2 regions of the Bacillus sp. LR_5 genome follow, and region 2 is predicted to be linked to the other one. Evidence: predicted binding sites of a transcription regulator. Region 2 holds the regulator's gene; the other holds the start of a gene.
The links. The regulator NrdR, encoded in region 2, represses ribonucleotide reductase genes. The targets are predictions, from matches to a motif close to AACACNATATATNGTGTT.

Region 1 (8,164 bases), on a different contig from region 2:
TCCAGCTTGAACTCGAATAGATCAAAAAATACCATGTCAAGGCATGGGGAGGCTGTCGGGGGAATCCCGGCAGCCATTTTTTAAAATTGATCCACTTCCGTTCCAAGCTTTTTTGTAAGCAGACCATGCCAAGGCACGGTCTTTTTTTATGAAATCAACATATGCAAGACTAACTTGAATATCATGTAAAAATCACAATCTGGGAGTGACGCGACCTTGTTTGAAAGTGAAGCAGAACTGAGACGAATCAGGATTGCGCTTGTGTGGATAGCTGTATTTTTGCTGTTCGGGGCGTGTGGGAACCAAGAAACCATCATTGAAACAGACAGCGGCAATTCAGACTATGAAACGCCTCAGCCAACCTCGTTCCAGCTTGAACATAATCATTTTGGCGTTGTGGAGGACGGCTATATCAAAATTTATGAGTATAATGAGTCCCGCAATGAGGTAAAGCTGAAGAAAGAATACGCGGATGATGAGCTTGAATAAAATTCACAAGCATCCGAATTTACAAAGCGGATGCTACCCGCTAAACTAAATACAGACACAGATCAAACAGAGGGTGAAAAAATGAAGCATAAAGTGATCGTGAATCATTGGGAAGAAATTTGCGAAGATGATTCTTGCTATGAATACGGAACAAGCATCATTGTGAACGGAAAAGAATTAGTCAGAGAAGCGTCAATTATCAGCGCTTTGAAGGCGGTTTTAGAAGAGATCGGTGCGGATGTTGAAATAGAAGAAACAGTAGAGAGCGAAAAATGCTGTGATAGCTTAAGAAAAAAAAATCTAGACTACTAAGCAGTTTTTTTTCATGTTATGATATACATCGGCTTAAAAACGACACCCCGAGTAGGACGAGAGATGATTCTCGTTCTGCTCTCTTTTTTGGGCCCTAATGAGTCTGCCCATTTGCCTGATTTGATCAAAATATGAATTTTTCATAAAAACAAATCTATATATTGTGTTTTTGATAGAGGGTAGTATACTATATATAGTGTTAGTGATGAGAGATTCATATTTTTTGATAGGTCGTGATAAAACGTGGTACAAATCATATTTGATTCGAAAACAGGGAATGTTCAGCGGTTTGTGAATAAAACAGGCTTTCAGCAGATACGCAAGGTGGACGAAATGGACCACGTGGACACTCCGTTTGTTTTGGTCACCTACACGACAAACTTCGGTCAGGTACCGGCATCAACACAATCATTTCTCGAAAAATACGCCCATCTCTTATTAGGAGTCGCTGCGAGCGGCAACAAAGTATGGGGCGATAACTTTGCAAAAAGCGCCGATACCATTTCAAGACAATATCAGGTGCCGATCTTGCACAAATTTGAACTCAGCGGCACATCTAAAGACGTTGAATTGTTTACTCAGGAGGTAGAAAGAGTTGTCACAAAATCAAGTGCCAAAATGGATCCAGTTAAATAACGAAATCATGATCCAAAAAGATGGAAAATTCCAGTTTGATAAGGATAAAGAGGCTGTACATAGCTATTTTGTAGATTATATCAATCAAAACACAGTCTTCTTTCACGATTTAAAAGAGAAGCTGGATTATTTGGTTGAAAACCAATACTACGAAGAGGAATTCTTAAGCCTTTATTCTTTTGAAGACATTAAAGAAGTGTTTAAGACAGCTTACGCTAAGAAGTTTCGTTTTCCTTCCTTCATGAGTGCGTTTAAATTCTATAATGACTATGCTTTGAAAACGAATGACAAGAAAAAAATCCTCGAGCGTTATGAGGACCGGATCTCAATTGTTGCGCTGTTCTTCGCTAACGGCGACACTGAGAAAGCAAAAGAATATGTAAACCTGATGATCAATCAAGAATATCAGCCGAGCACACCGACATTTCTGAACGCCGGCAGAAAACGCCGCGGTGAACTTGTGAGCTGCTTCTTGCTGGAAGTCAATGATTCCTTAAATGACATTTCAAGAGCGATCGATATCTCCATGCAGCTTTCTAAGCTTGGCGGCGGGGTTTCTCTTAACCTGTCCAAGCTTCGCGCGAAAGGTGAAGCCATTAAAGATGTTGAAAATGCCACAAAAGGCGTTGTAGGCGTCATGAAGCTTCTTGATAACGCGTTCCGTTATGCTGACCAAATGGGACAAAGACAAGGCTCTGGCGCGGCGTACTTAAATATTTTCCACCGCGATATCAATGATTTTCTCGATACGAAAAAGATTTCAGCGGATGAAGATGTGCGCGTCAAAACGCTTTCGATCGGTGTTGTCATTCCGGATAAGTTCGTTGAGCTTGCACGCGAGGACAAAGCGGCTTATGTATTCTATCCGCACACGATTTATAAAGAGTACGGCCAGCACATGGATGAGATGGACATGAACGAAATGTACGACAAATTTGTCGACAACCCTCGGGTGAAAAAGGAAAAAATCAACCCGCGGAAACTGCTTGAAAAATTGGCGATGCTTCGTTCTGAATCAGGCTATCCATACATCATGTTCCAAGATAACGTCAATAAAGTGCATGCGAATAACCATATTTCCAAGGTCAAATTTTCTAACCTTTGCTCTGAAGTGCTGCAGGCATCTCAAGTTTCTTCATACACAGACTATGATGAAGAAGATGAAATCGGTCTGGATATTTCCTGCAACCTGGGTTCGCTTAACATTCTCAATGTCATGGAGCATAAATCAATCGAAAAGACAGTCAAGCTTGCGACAGACTCTTTAACACACGTGTCTGAAACAACTGACATCCGTAATGCGCCTGCTGTAAGACGGGCAAACAAGGCGATGAAATCAATCGGCCTCGGTGCTATGAACCTTCACGGCTACCTTGCGCAAAACGGCATTGCGTATGAAAGTCCGGAAGCGCGTGATTTTGCAAACACGTTCTTTATGATGGTGAACTTCTACTCCATCCAGCGTTCTGCGGAAATCGCAAAAGAGAAGGGTGAAACGTTTGATCAATATGAAGGCTCAACCTATGCGACAGGTGAATACTTTGACAAATACGTTTCTACTGATTTCTCACCGAAATATGAAAAAATAGCTAATCTGTTTGAAGGTATGCATATCCCGACGACAGAGGACTGGAAAAAGCTAAAAGCATTTGTGGCTGAACACGGTATGTATCACAGCTACAGATTATGCATTGCGCCGACAGGCTCTATCTCATACGTTCAATCAAGCACGGCGTCTGTTATGCCGATTATGGAACGGATTGAAGAACGAACATACGGCAACTCAAAAACGTACTACCCAATGCCTGGGCTTGCATCTAATAACTGGTTCTTCTATAAAGAAGCCTACGATATGGACATGTTCAAGGTTGTGGATATGATCGCCACTATCCAGCAGCACATTGATCAGGGAATCAGCTTTACATTGTTCTTAAAAGACACAATGACGACCCGTGATTTAAACCGAATCGATCTGTATGCACATCATAGAGGAATTAAAACCATTTACTATGCAAGAACGAAAGATACTGGGCAAGACAGCTGCCTTTCTTGTGTTGTTTGATTAAAGGAGAGTTTATAGTGACAAAAATTTATGACGCAGCAAACTGGTCAAAGCATGAAGACGATTTTACCCAAATGTTCTATAACCAAAACGTGAAACAGTTCTGGCTTCCGGAAGAGATTGCTTTAAACGGCGATCTCCTCACATGGAAGTACCTCGGAAAAAATGAGCAGGACACTTATATGAAGGTACTGGCCGGACTTACGCTTCTTGATACAGAGCAGGGGAATACGGGGATGCCGATCGTGGCTGAACACGTAGACGGCCACCAGCGGAAAGCGGTGCTGAACTTTATGGCGATGATGGAGAACGCTGTCCATGCGAAGTCGTACTCTAATATTTTCATGACCCTTGCACCGACTGAAACGATCAATGAAGTATTTGAATGGGTTAAACAAAATAAATATTTGCAGAAAAAAGCGCAAATGATTGTCGGGCTTTACAAAGCCATTCAAAAAGATGATGAAATTTCACTGTTCAAAGCGATGGTTGCTTCCGTCTATCTGGAAAGCTTCCTTTTCTACAGCGGTTTCTATTATCCGTTATATTTCTACGGACAAGGAAAACTGATGCAAAGCGGTGAGATCATTAACCTGATCCTTCGTGACGAAGCGATTCACGGCGTGTATGTCGGTCTCCTTGCTCAGGAAATTTATAATAAACAGACAGAAGAGAAAAAAGCAGAGCTTCGTGAATTTGCGATCGACCTTCTGAATCAGTTATATGAAAATGAGCTTGAGTATACAGAGGACTTGTACGATCAAGTCGGACTCTCACACGATGTAAAGAAATTCATCCGCTATAATGCGAATAAAGCGCTGATGAATCTTGGATTTGATCCATACTTCGAAGAGGAAGATATTAATCCGATCGTATTAAACGGATTAAACACAAAAACAAAATCGCATGACTTCTTCTCTATGAAGGGGAATGGTTATAAAAAAGCGACAGTTGAGCCGCTCAAAGATGATGACTTTTATTTTGAAGATGAAAAAGAGCAGATATAATATCTGCTCTTTTCGGCTTGAAGATTCAAATGAGGAGGACGCAGTACCCATGGGAAAAATGGACGAAATGATTTTAGTTGCCCCGCGCGATGATGTGTTTAAGAAAGAAAGCTTAACCTTCCAGGGCGTGTACAGTGAAGATAGCAGAGTAGCCGAAATCATGGCTCAGATTGAAGCGGCCTATCGTGAAATGAGAAGAGGGGACGCAGAAGAAGATCCGCGTTTCAAGCAGCCGATACCTTATGTCGTCATTAAGCGTGAAGATGAAGTTTTTCTTTACGAGCGGCTGGCTGGCGGCGGTGAATCACGACTGCACAACAAGCTTTCTCTCGGCTTTGGCGGTCATATGAACGCCATCGAAGGGGCAGCTTCATTTGCTGAAGTCTTAAAGCTGAACACAGACCGTGAGCTTGAGGAAGAACTGCAAATAAATGAAGAAGATAAACAGGCGATTGTCACACTGGGATTGATCAATGATGATGAAAACAGTGTTGGCAAAGTGCATATCGGTATTCTTTCTGCGCTTCAATTAAAGCCTGGCGCACAAGTGGAAGTGAAGGAGAAAGAACAAATTGCGGGTAAATGGATGAAAGTTTCTGAATTAAAACAGGATGACATCTACAACCGTCTGGAAACATGGTCACAGTTTGTTGTTGATATTCTTGAATAAAAAAACCCGGTTTCTCGCGATGAGGAGCCGGGTTTTTTTATGAGACGCTCGTCCCCGTCTCGGCTATGATTCTAGGATCACAATAGCGTCAAAGCCGGCATTTTTCGCTCTGGCAGCGAGGGTGTCTGCATTGTCTTTGGATGAAAATGCGCCAATCTGCACTTTGTATAATCCGTCCTTTAAAAGGACAATCGAGTCAAAACCTTTGGCTTCGGCATTACTTGCGAGCGAGTCGGCATTCGCTTTGACTTTAAATGCGCCGATTTGAACCTTATATAACCCTGAGCTGGAAGTCTTTTTAAGGTTAAAGGCTTGCTCCAGCCCGTTTGCATGTCCTCTCGCTAAGCTTTGAATAAAACTGCTCGTTTTCAGCTTATTTGCATCGGAAACGGTATCAATGAAGCCGTTCTCGGTCAAGAGGGCAGGCATTGCCGACTCCCTTAGGACTTGGAAGTTCGCTGTTTTTTTGCCGCGATCGGCAAAGTCGACAGCTTGTATCACTTCAGAGTGAATTGCCGATTGATAAGTCGTCGTCGGGGCTCCTACATCTGGATAAATATAGCTTTCAAAACCTGTGCCTCCCCCGGAATTAACGTGAATGGACAAAAAGAAATCTGCTCCCCAGTTATTTGCGGCATTTGTCCGGTCGTTTAAGCTGACATATTGGTCGCTTGTCCGGCTCAGCAGCAGAGAAACGCCTTCATATTCATTAGTTAATATCGTACGTAAGGCTAAAGCGATTTGCAGGGTTAACGTTTTTTCCTGAAGGCCATTACCTGTTGCGCCTGGATCAGACCCGCCATGGCCAGGATCAATAAAAATTTTAACCATTTTTCATCACCTCATTACAGGATATGAAAAAACACGGCTTCTGCTTGTACGATTATCATTCAACTGAAAAATGAGGAAATAACCCTTTCACACCGGGAATTATTTCTCGGGAAAGCGCACAATTCAACATGAAGCGACAACAGATACGGCCCAAAATGAAATATGTGCATATGCCATATGTTTGTATGTACTATGGGTTCGGTTAACCTGCACTGATTCCTGCTGGTTTTAAGCTTTGCGTTCATATTAAATCAAGCATTTGAAACGTAAATTGATGAGAAAAGCTCCTTTCATTAAAGACACCCCTTTATAAATCGAAAAAAAGAAAAACACTTCAGGTATCTTAGGGCGGGTAATACGCTTCGTACAAAAAACAGCCCGTTGCATGAAAAAAGGATTGGCGAATGGAAAAAATAATGAAAAAGAAGTTCACCATAATACTCTGACAAAATGATTAAAAACAAAATCTCATGGTTTGTCCACCCCATGTCCGTGAATACAATAAGAAATAAAGTATTTCTCGGGAAAGCGCAGGATTCCTTATTGTTCCCGAAAAAAGCAATTGTTTCGACACATGATAGGCGTTTGTCACAATCGGCATCCGCTTGAATATCATATAGAGAGAACAGAGAGGTGAAGATGTTGGAGCGCGCTGTGACTTATAAAAACAACGGACAGATCAACATTATTCTGAACGGGCAAAAGCAGGTACTGACGAATGCTGAGGCAGAGGCGGAATATCAGGCTGCATTGCAAAAAAACGAAGCAAAGCACGGCATTTTGAAGGAAATCGAAAAAGAGATGAGCGCATTAGTTGGGATGGAGGAAATGAAACGCAACATCAAGGAAATATACGCCTGGATTTTTGTGAACCAAAAACGCGCGGAGCAAGGCTTGAAGGTTGGAAAGCAAGCGCTGCACATGATGTTTAAAGGAAATCCGGGAACGGGAAAAACGACGGTTGCACGGCTCATCGGCAAGCTGTTCTTTGAAATGAATGTCCTGTCAAAAGGCCACTTAATAGAAGCGGAGCGGGCTGACCTGGTCGGGGAGTATATCGGACACACCGCCCAAAAGACGAGAGACTTAATCAAAAAGTCATTAGGTGGCATTTTGTTTATAGACGAAGCCTACTCGCTGGCAAGAGGCGGCGAAAAGGACTTTGGGAAAGAAGCGATCGACACACTTGTAAAGCATATGGAAGACAAACAGCATGAGTTTATTTTGATACTCGCCGGATATTCACGGGAAATGGATCATTTTCTCTCGTTAAATCCCGGACTCCAATCAAGATTTCCCATCTCCATTGATTTTCCAGATTACTCTGTGACCCAGCTCATGGAGATTGCGAAACGAATGATCGATGAAAGGGAATACCAGCTCAGTCAAGAAGCGGAATGGAAATTGAAAGATTACTTAATGACGGTGAAAAGCACGACAAGCCCCATTAAATTCAGCAATGGACGTTTTGTCAGAAATGTGATCGAAAAATCGATCAGAGCACAAGCCATGAGGCTTTTAATGGGAGACCAATACTTAAAAAGCGACTTGATGACCATCAAAAGCCAAGATCTTTCCATTAAAGAAGAAGCATCTGGATCTGCATAGACCTCTCAGTTTTTGAGAGGTCTGTTTTTTGCTCGTATTTTCGCTTTTCAAAGCAATCGATTTGTGGTATACACATGCAGGGTTTGGTATGATAATACTACTGCCCAATATGCAAAAGAAAGGAACATCCATTTGAACGAACAAGAAACGATTCAGGAGAAAGCCATTTTAGTCGGATGTCAGCTGCCGCATATCACGGATGAGCATTTTGAAAATTCTATGGAAGAGCTAGCATCTCTGACGAAAACAGCAGACGGAAAAGTACTGACCAGCGTCACACAAAAACGGAACAGGGCTGACGCCGCTACATATATAGGAAAAGGGAAGGTAGAAGAGCTGAAGGCACTCGTGGAAGAGCTTGAAGCTGATCTCCTCATCTTTAATGATGAACTGTCGCCAAGTCAGTTGAAGTCATTGGCAACAGCAATTGAAGTGAAGATGATTGACCGCACGCAATTGATATTAGATATTTTTGCAAAGCGGGCGAGAACGAGAGAAGGCAAACTTCAAATTGAGCTGGCTCAGCTGCAATATGCACTGCCGCGTCTG
Region 2 (8,164 bases):
ATTTTCTGTCTAAGTGGAAATGGATTGATAAGATGGCGTTTTTGCCGGGGCTTCTGCTGATCACGATTGGGCTCTGGAAATTGTAAAAAGGAGTGGATCTCTTGACCTTAGTCATTGGTTTAACGGGAGGAATAGCTAGCGGCAAAAGTACGGTAGCCAATATGCTGATTGAAAAAGGAATAACAGTTATAGATGCAGATATCATTGCCAAACAAGCGGTAGAAAAAGGGATGCCGGCCTACCGGCAAATCATTGACGAATTCGGTGAAGACATCCTGCTCCCAAACGGTGATATAGATCGAAAAAAGCTTGGGGCACTGGTATTTACAAATGAACAAAAGCGTCTTGCTTTAAATGCAATTGTTCATCCCGCAGTCAGGCAGGAAATGCTCAATCACCGTGATGAAGCCATAGCAAATCGCGAGGCATTTGTTGTATTAGATATCCCGCTATTGTTTGAAAGCAAATTGGAATCTTTAGTTGATAAAATTATTGTGGTCAGTGTGACCAAAGAGCTTCAGCTGGAACGTCTGATGAAGCGCAATCAGCTGACGGAAGAAGAGGCGGTCAGCCGTATCCGTGCCCAAATGCCCTTAGAGGAAAAAACAGCAAGAGCAGATCAAGTCATCGATAACAGCGGCACGCTTGCAGAGACCAAACAGCAGCTTGATGAAATCATTACTAGCTGGGCAGAATACAAAAACACCGTTCGTTAGAACGGTGTTTTTGTCATTAAAAATCAAAGTTGTCCGGATCAGGACCGACGCGCAGGTTTTCATTCAGCGCATCGATTCGGTTCATGTCATCCTGTGCTAACTCAAAGTCAAACACATTGGCATTTTCTTTAATGCGGTGTTCCTTCGTTGATTTAGGAATCGTAATGATGCCATGCTGCAGATCCCAGCGCAAAATAATTTGTGCTGCTGATTTGTTATATGTTTGAGCGATGTCTGCCAGTACAGGGTGATCCAGCAGCTGTCCCTGCATTAAAGGTGACCAAGCTTCCATCTGGATGCCTTGTTTTTTGCAGTATGCCATCAGCTCTTTTTGTGTAAGACACGGGTGAAATTCCACTTGGTTGATCATAGGCTTTATTTCAGCAGCCGTCATCAGGTCTTCAAGATGATGGATTTGGAAGTTGCTCACGCCGATCGCTTTGACACGGCCTTCTTTATACAGAGTTTCAAGCGCTCTCCAGGCTTCTTTATATTTTCCTTCTACAGGCCAGTGGATAAGATATAGATCTAAATAATCCAAACCGAGTTTTGACACGCTTGCTTCAAATGCGGCAAGTGTTTCCTCGTAGCCTAAATCTGCATTCCACACTTTTGATGTAATAAACAGATCCTCTCTTGAGATGCCTGTTTCTTCAATGCCTTGCCGAAGCCCTTCTCCGACTCCAGCTTCATTTCCGTAGATAGCGGCAGTATCAATACTGCGGTATCCGTGAACAATGGCGGCTCTAACTGCGTTTACCAGTTCAGATCCTTCTTCCACTTGGAATACGCCTAGGCCGAACCATGGCATTTTTACTCCGTTATGAAGTGTTGCTGCTGCTTGTAAATGTGTTGTCATATTGATTTCCTCCTTTAAAATTGTCAGGCTTCTTGTTGATCCCGTTTTTCCATCAAGCGGCTCCAGCCTGTTAAGATAACTGCACCGACTACCATTAATCCGCCTATCCAAGCGGTATGAATCAGTCCGATTGAATCGGTGATCACACCTCCAAGATATGAGCCAAGCGCAATCCCTGCATTAAAGGCAGCGATATTCATTGCGGATGCGACATCAACTGCACTCGGGACAAAACGCTCAGCCAGCATGACGACATACACCTGAAGGCCGGGCACATTCATAAAGGCCAGCAATCCCATACAGAGAATGGTGATAAGGCCTGCTGTTTGATATGGAGCCGTAAATGTCAGCGTGAATAGAACGAGTGCCTGTACGATAAACATATAGAATAAAGCGGCAATCGGATTTCGGTTTGACAGCTTTCCGCCAATCATATTGCCGATTGCAATGGCAATTCCGTATACGAGCAGGATCACTGCCACAGTTCCGGCATTGAAGCCTGTTACTTCCTGAAGCAGGGGAGACAGGTACGTGAATACAACGAATGTTCCTCCGTATCCAAGAGCTGTAATGACAAATAGAAGCAATAACCGGCCGTTTGTCACAAGCTTCAATTGATCCCTTATCGTTGTTTTCGTCCCTTTTCGTAATTTGGACGGGACAAGAATGCCATTTGTAATGAAAGCAATGATTCCGACGACGATAATGACCATAAAGGCAAAACGCCAGCCGAGCTGCTGGCCGATAAACGTGCCGAAAGGAACTCCGGTTACAGTTGCCACAGTGAGCCCTGTAAACATTATCGAAATCGCGCTAGCCCTTTTATCCTCAGGGACGATATCCGCTGCGATTGTCGAACCGATCGACATAAACACACCGTGCGAAAAAGCTGATATCACACGTGCTGCTAATAAAATCCCGATGCTTGAAGCGGTAGCGGCCATCGTATTCCCGGCAATAAAAATCAACATGATCCAAAGCAATAGCGTCTTACGTGACATGCTTGAGGTCAATGAAGTTAATATAGGTGCACCGAATGTAACGCCAAGCGCATAAAGGGAAACGGTCAATCCCGCTGTTGTGACAGGGATGTGCAGGTCATCAGAAATGAGCGGCAAAAGGCCGACGCTGATAAATTCGGTTGTTCCTATGGCGAATGCACTTACGGCCAAAGCCAGGAGTGCAGGAATGCTGCTTTTATTGGCTGAAGTCATCATGTTCCTCCTTTGTATGATGTGTTGTATGATTGAAATTCTGCCGAGTAAGCTATATAAATAAAAAAGAGCAGATTCAAATCAGCCGGCAAATGTGATTATGAAAGATATCGTCAAAAAAGAAAAGTACGTACTTTTAAGTGCTATAGTCACTTTTTAGTGCCTGTAAGGAGAGTGAACCGCATGGAGCAGAAAAAATATAACATTTCAGTTGAAGCGACTCTTGAAGTGATCGGCGGGAAATGGAAATGCGTCATTTTATGCCACCTGACGCACGGAAAAAAACGCACGAGTGAATTAAAGCGCCTGATGCCTAACATCACGCAAAAAATGCTGACCCAGCAACTGCGCGAGCTGGAAGCGGACGGTGTCATTAACCGGATCGTGTACAATCAGGTTCCTCCCAAAGTGGAATACGAGCTTAGCGAATACGGCCGCAGCTTAGAAGGGATTTTAGACATGCTGTGTGCTTGGGGAGCGAATCATATTAACAAAGTGTACGGAGATACATTTTCAGTGTTAGAAGAAAGTGTGCTCAATGATAAGTTAAAACAGGAATCATAAAAAATGAGAGCAGTCAGTGCGGAACGCTGGCTGCTTTTTGGTTCTTACGCCTAATTTGTGTGCAAGAAAATATATAATGCATCATAAATTAGCGTTGTAATCGTTGATTTTTATCAATATGTACTGGCGAATTCACTTTAATGTGTTATACTAATTACAGATCACAACAAATTAGAATGGCATAATTGATAAGGGGTGTCCAACATGAAGGTAAAAGTAGCGATCAACGGGTTTGGAAGAATCGGGAGAATGGTTTTTAGAAAAGCAATGTTAGACGATCAAATTCAAGTAGTGGCCATTAACGCCAGCTATTCCGCAGAAACGCTGGCTCATTTAATAAAGTATGACACAAATCACGGCAGGTACGACAAAGAGGTTGTGGCTGGTGAAGACAGCCTGATCGTGAATGGAAAGAAAGTGCTTTTGTTAAACAGCCGTGATCCAAAACAGCTGCCTTGGCGGGAATATGATATTGACATTGTCGTCGAAGCGACAGGGAAGTTTAATTCAAAAGATAAAGCGATGGGTCATATAGAAGCGGGGGCCAAAAAAGTCATTCTGACTGCTCCGGGAAAAAATGAAGACGTTACCATTGTGATGGGAGTAAATGAGGACCAATTCGACGCCGACCGCCATGTCATTATTTCAAATGCGTCATGCACGACAAATTGCCTTGCGCCTGTTGTAAAAGTGCTGGATGAAGAATTTGGCATTGAGAGCGGGCTGATGACTACAGTTCACGCATATACGAATGACCAGAAAAATATTGATAATCCGCATAAAGATTTGCGCCGGGCGCGTGCATGCGGTGAATCCATCATTCCGACGACAACAGGAGCGGCAAAGGCGCTTTCGCTCGTGCTGCCGCATCTGAAAGGAAAGCTTCACGGCCTTGCCTTGCGCGTCCCTGTTCCAAACGTCTCACTGGTTGATCTCGTTGTCGATCTGAAAACTGATGTAACGGCTGAAGAGGTAAACGAGGCATTTAAACGGGCTGCCAAAACTTCGATGTACGGCGTTCTTGATTATTCAGATGAACCGCTCGTTTCGACTGACTATAATACAAATCCGCATTCAGCGGTCATTGACGGGCTTACGACAATGGTAATGGAAGACAGAAAAGTAAAGGTGCTCGCATGGTATGACAACGAATGGGGCTACTCATGCAGAGTCGTTGATCTGATCCGCCATGTAGCGGCACGAATGAAACATCCGTCTGCTGTATAAAATAAGGTCATGGACGCATTTTGAAGAAAAAACCCTTAACAGCATATTTCTGAAAAAACGCACCTTGCAAATTAGACTTAAACACAGTATACTATTTTTCGTGAACTTCTTGCTTGAGACTGTTTCGGAATTACTTAAAGGGTTAGGACCTCTCCGGACTAACTTTCCCCCGTGGTAAATGGCCGACCCAGTTGTTGGAATTTCACTTTTTAATTCTTGTTAAGGGGGGTCCATGACTATGGAAACAATGGGGCGTCACGTTATCTCCGAGCTATGGGGATGCGATTTTGATAAGCTGAATGACATGGATTTTATTGAAAAAACGTTTGTAAATGCTGCTCTAAAATCAGGTGCTGAGGTGCGCGAGGTTGCATTTCACAAATTTGCACCGCAAGGCGTAAGCGGAGTTGTGATTATTTCTGAATCACACTTAACAATTCACAGTTTTCCTGAGCACGGATATGCGAGCATTGATGTTTATACTTGTGGAGACTTAGATCCTAATGTCGCTGCTGATTACATCGCAGAGGCATTACATGCTGATACAAGAGAAAACATTGAAATACCAAGAGGAATGGGGCCTGTGCAAATTAAACAGGCGCAAGCGAAAGTACTATAGTAAACACGAACACAAAGGGAGCTGAAGCTAGAAAGCCATTATGCGCTTTTTAGCTTATGCTCCTTTTATTTTTATAAAGAAACAAGGGTGGTCCAGCTTTTTCTTTTTTCGTTTTTTTTGTAAAATAAGAAAGAGATTTTCACAAACCACCAGATGCTGTAGACACAGCTTTACACAACGGCTCTCCCGACAGATGCTTTCACATCTATTTTAAAAGGCGGAGGCTGCCGAAAATACATTGCAGGGAACGAAATAGTTGGGAGCTGATTTTATTGAAATGTCCTTCATGCCAGCATAACGGAACGAGAGTCCTCGATTCACGGCCTGTGGATGACGGAAAATCGATTCGCCGAAGACGCGAGTGTGAATCCTGCCACTACCGGTTTACGACCTTTGAGAAAGTGGAGGAAACCCCGCTCATCGTCGTGAAAAAAGAAGGTGTGCGTGAGGAATTCAGCAGAGAAAAAATGCTGCGCGGTCTCATAAAAGCATGTGAAAAAAGACCTGTTTCACTCAAAACGCTTGAAGACATGTGCTTTGATATTGAAAAAGAACTTCGCAATCAAGGCTGCTCTGAGGTGAAAAGCGAGCTCGTCGGAGAAATGGTGATGGACCGGCTGGCTAAGATTGATGAAGTCGCATATGTACGGTTCGCGTCAGTCTATCGGCAGTTTAAAGATATAAACGTCTTTATCGACGAATTAAAAGACTTAATAAAGAAAGAGCGTTAAAAGAGCTAAGAGGATTCTTCTAGCTCTTTTCTCATGTGCAAAATTGGCATTTGATAGATATGAGAAACGGTGTAAAATGAAAGGTAGAAACAAATTCGGAAGGTTTGAGAATGTATGGCTGACTATTGGAAAGATGTACTGCCTGTAGATCCGTATGTGGTCAAAAGCAGATCGATGCTGCAGGATATAGACAGACAAATTATTACACAACTGTATCAGCCCTTAATCGGCCCTGTTGCATTCTCTCTTTATATGACATTGTGGGGAGAGCTTGAACAAAACCGTCTGTGGGGCGGAGAGTCCACACATAGACAGCTGATGGGGATGACACAGTCTAACTTAAAAACGATCCATCAGGAACAGGGGAAGCTCGAAGGCATCGGATTGCTAAAAGTATATATGAAGGAATCCGAGCGGCAGGAGCGCCTCTTTATATATGAACTCCTTCCGCCGCTCAGGCCAAATGATTTTTTTGAAGACGGAATGCTGAATGTTTTTCTGTACAATAGAGTCGGAAAAACAAAATATCAGCAATTAAAACAATTTTTCACGCACCCGGCCATTTCAGAAGATGCGAAGGACATTACGCGGCCGTTTAATCATGCGTTTGAATCGCTGCAGCCGAGTGAATGGAAGCTCACATCTGATATGGAGGACACGGTGAGACTTGCGCAGGGCACAGAGTATACTTCTGTCGGACAGGCACCGTCCTACACCATAACGGAGGATGTGTTTGATTTTGATTTGTTTTTAGCGGGACTTTCTGAGACGATGATTCCGAGAAAAGCAATGACTCAGCAGGTGCGGGACACAATCAAAAAGCTTTCTTATCTGTACGGCATAGATCCTTTGCAGATGCAAAATGTCGTGATGAGCGCGATTGATGAGCGTGACGTCATTACGACGGAGGCTTTAAGAAAAGCGGCAAGTGACTGGTATCAAATCGAAAGAAACGGACAGCTGCCTGACTTAGTGGAAAAAACACAGCCGGTGCATCTGCGTGAAGGCGAAAAACCGGCGGAAGGGGATTCGCTGGACGGGAAACTGATCGCATTGCTTGAGGCGATTTCTCCGAAGAAGCTTCTGCAGGACATTGCCGACGGAACTGAGCCGTCAAAAGCTGATCTGAAAATCATAGAAGAAATTATGTTTGAACAGAAGCTCGAGCCAGGCGTTACAAATGTGTTAATTTATTACGTCATGCTGAAAACCGATATGAAGCTGTCGAAAAACTATATCCAAAAAATCGCGTCGCATTGGGCGCGCAAAAAGGTAAAAACGGTCAGAGAAGCGATGAAGCTCGCGATAGAAGAAAACCGCCAATACCTTGAATGGGCTGAAGGGAAAGCAAATCAGCCATCAAAACGAAACTCAAAAGTGATTCGCGAAGAAAAACTTCCTGACTGGATGAAAGAAAAGGAAACAGCCTCCGATTCAGAATCCGGACAGCAGAAGCTGCAACCTCAGGATTTGGAAGAACAGAAGAAAAAGATGATGGAAGAGATGCAAAAACTGAAAAAATACTCTGCCTATTAAAGACAGAGATGCGGGGTGAAGTAATAGATGGAACCAATCGGCCGTTCCCTGCAGGGCGTAACCGGCAGACCGGATTTCCAAAAACGTCTTGAACAAATGAAGGAAAAAGTCATGAAGGATCAAGATGTTCAGGCATTTTTGAAGGAAAACGAAGAAATGATTGATCAAAAAATGATTGAAAAGAGCTTAAATAAGCTTTATGAATATAGCGGACAAAGCAAGAATTGCTCCTATTGTTCAGAAGATGAAGATTGCAACAATCTGTTGGAGGGCTACCATCCGAAGCTTGTTGTCAATGGCCGTTCTATTGATATCGAGTATTATGAATGTCCGGTCAAACGGAAGCTCGACCAACAGAAAAAACAAAAGTCTCTTATGAAAAGCATGTATATCCAGCAGGACCTTCTCGGAGCGACATTCCAGCAGGTTGATATCAGTGATCCGAGCAGGCTCGCGATGTTCCAGCATGTTACGGATTTTCTGAAAAGCTATAATGAGACGGGAAAAGGGAAAGGACTATATTTATACGGGAAATTCGGGGTGGGAAAAACGTTTATGCTCGCTGCGATTGCCAATGAACTGGCGGAAAAAGAGTATTCCTCCATGATCGTATATGTACCCGAATTTGTGAGAGAGCTCAAGAATTCGCTTCAAGACCATTCATTGGAAGAGAAGCTCAATATGGTCAAAACAACACC

Region 1: nrdI (class Ib ribonucleoside-diphosphate reductase assembly flavoprotein NrdI) is a predicted target of NrdR. The motif match lies at 985-1,002, and genes of this name have one in related genera.

Annotation. Positions count from the first base shown of each region.
Region 1 covers NZ_JAVAXX010000003.1:97,842-106,005, forward strand. The annotation lists gene hfq (RNA chaperone Hfq) at 1-20, shown strand, start outside; gene RAC86_RS01855 (YmzC family protein) at 217-489, shown strand; gene RAC86_RS01860 (hypothetical protein) at 571-801, shown strand; gene nrdI (class Ib ribonucleoside-diphosphate reductase assembly flavoprotein NrdI) at 1,045-1,437, shown strand; gene nrdE (class 1b ribonucleoside-diphosphate reductase subunit alpha) at 1,397-3,499, shown strand; gene nrdF (class 1b ribonucleoside-diphosphate reductase subunit beta) at 3,517-4,506, shown strand; gene RAC86_RS01880 (hypothetical protein) at 4,556-5,176, shown strand; gene cwlC (sporulation-specific N-acetylmuramoyl-L-alanine amidase) at 5,240-6,007, opposite strand; gene spoVK (stage V sporulation protein K) at 6,647-7,615, shown strand; gene hflX (GTPase HflX) at 7,748-8,164, shown strand, end outside.
Region 2 covers NZ_JAVAXX010000075.1:9,936-18,099, reverse strand. The annotation lists partial or broken gene ytaF (sporulation membrane protein YtaF) at 1-86, shown strand, start outside; gene coaE (dephospho-CoA kinase) at 102-716, shown strand; gene RAC86_RS16590 (aldo/keto reductase) at 733-1,575, opposite strand; gene RAC86_RS16585 (MFS transporter) at 1,599-2,789, opposite strand; gene RAC86_RS16580 (winged helix-turn-helix transcriptional regulator) at 2,973-3,353, shown strand; gene RAC86_RS16575 (glyceraldehyde-3-phosphate dehydrogenase) at 3,558-4,580, shown strand; gene speD (adenosylmethionine decarboxylase) at 4,819-5,199, shown strand; gene nrdR (transcriptional regulator NrdR) at 5,472-5,930, shown strand; gene dnaB (replicative helicase loading/DNA remodeling protein DnaB) at 6,045-7,466, shown strand; gene dnaI (primosomal protein DnaI) at 7,494-8,164, shown strand, end outside.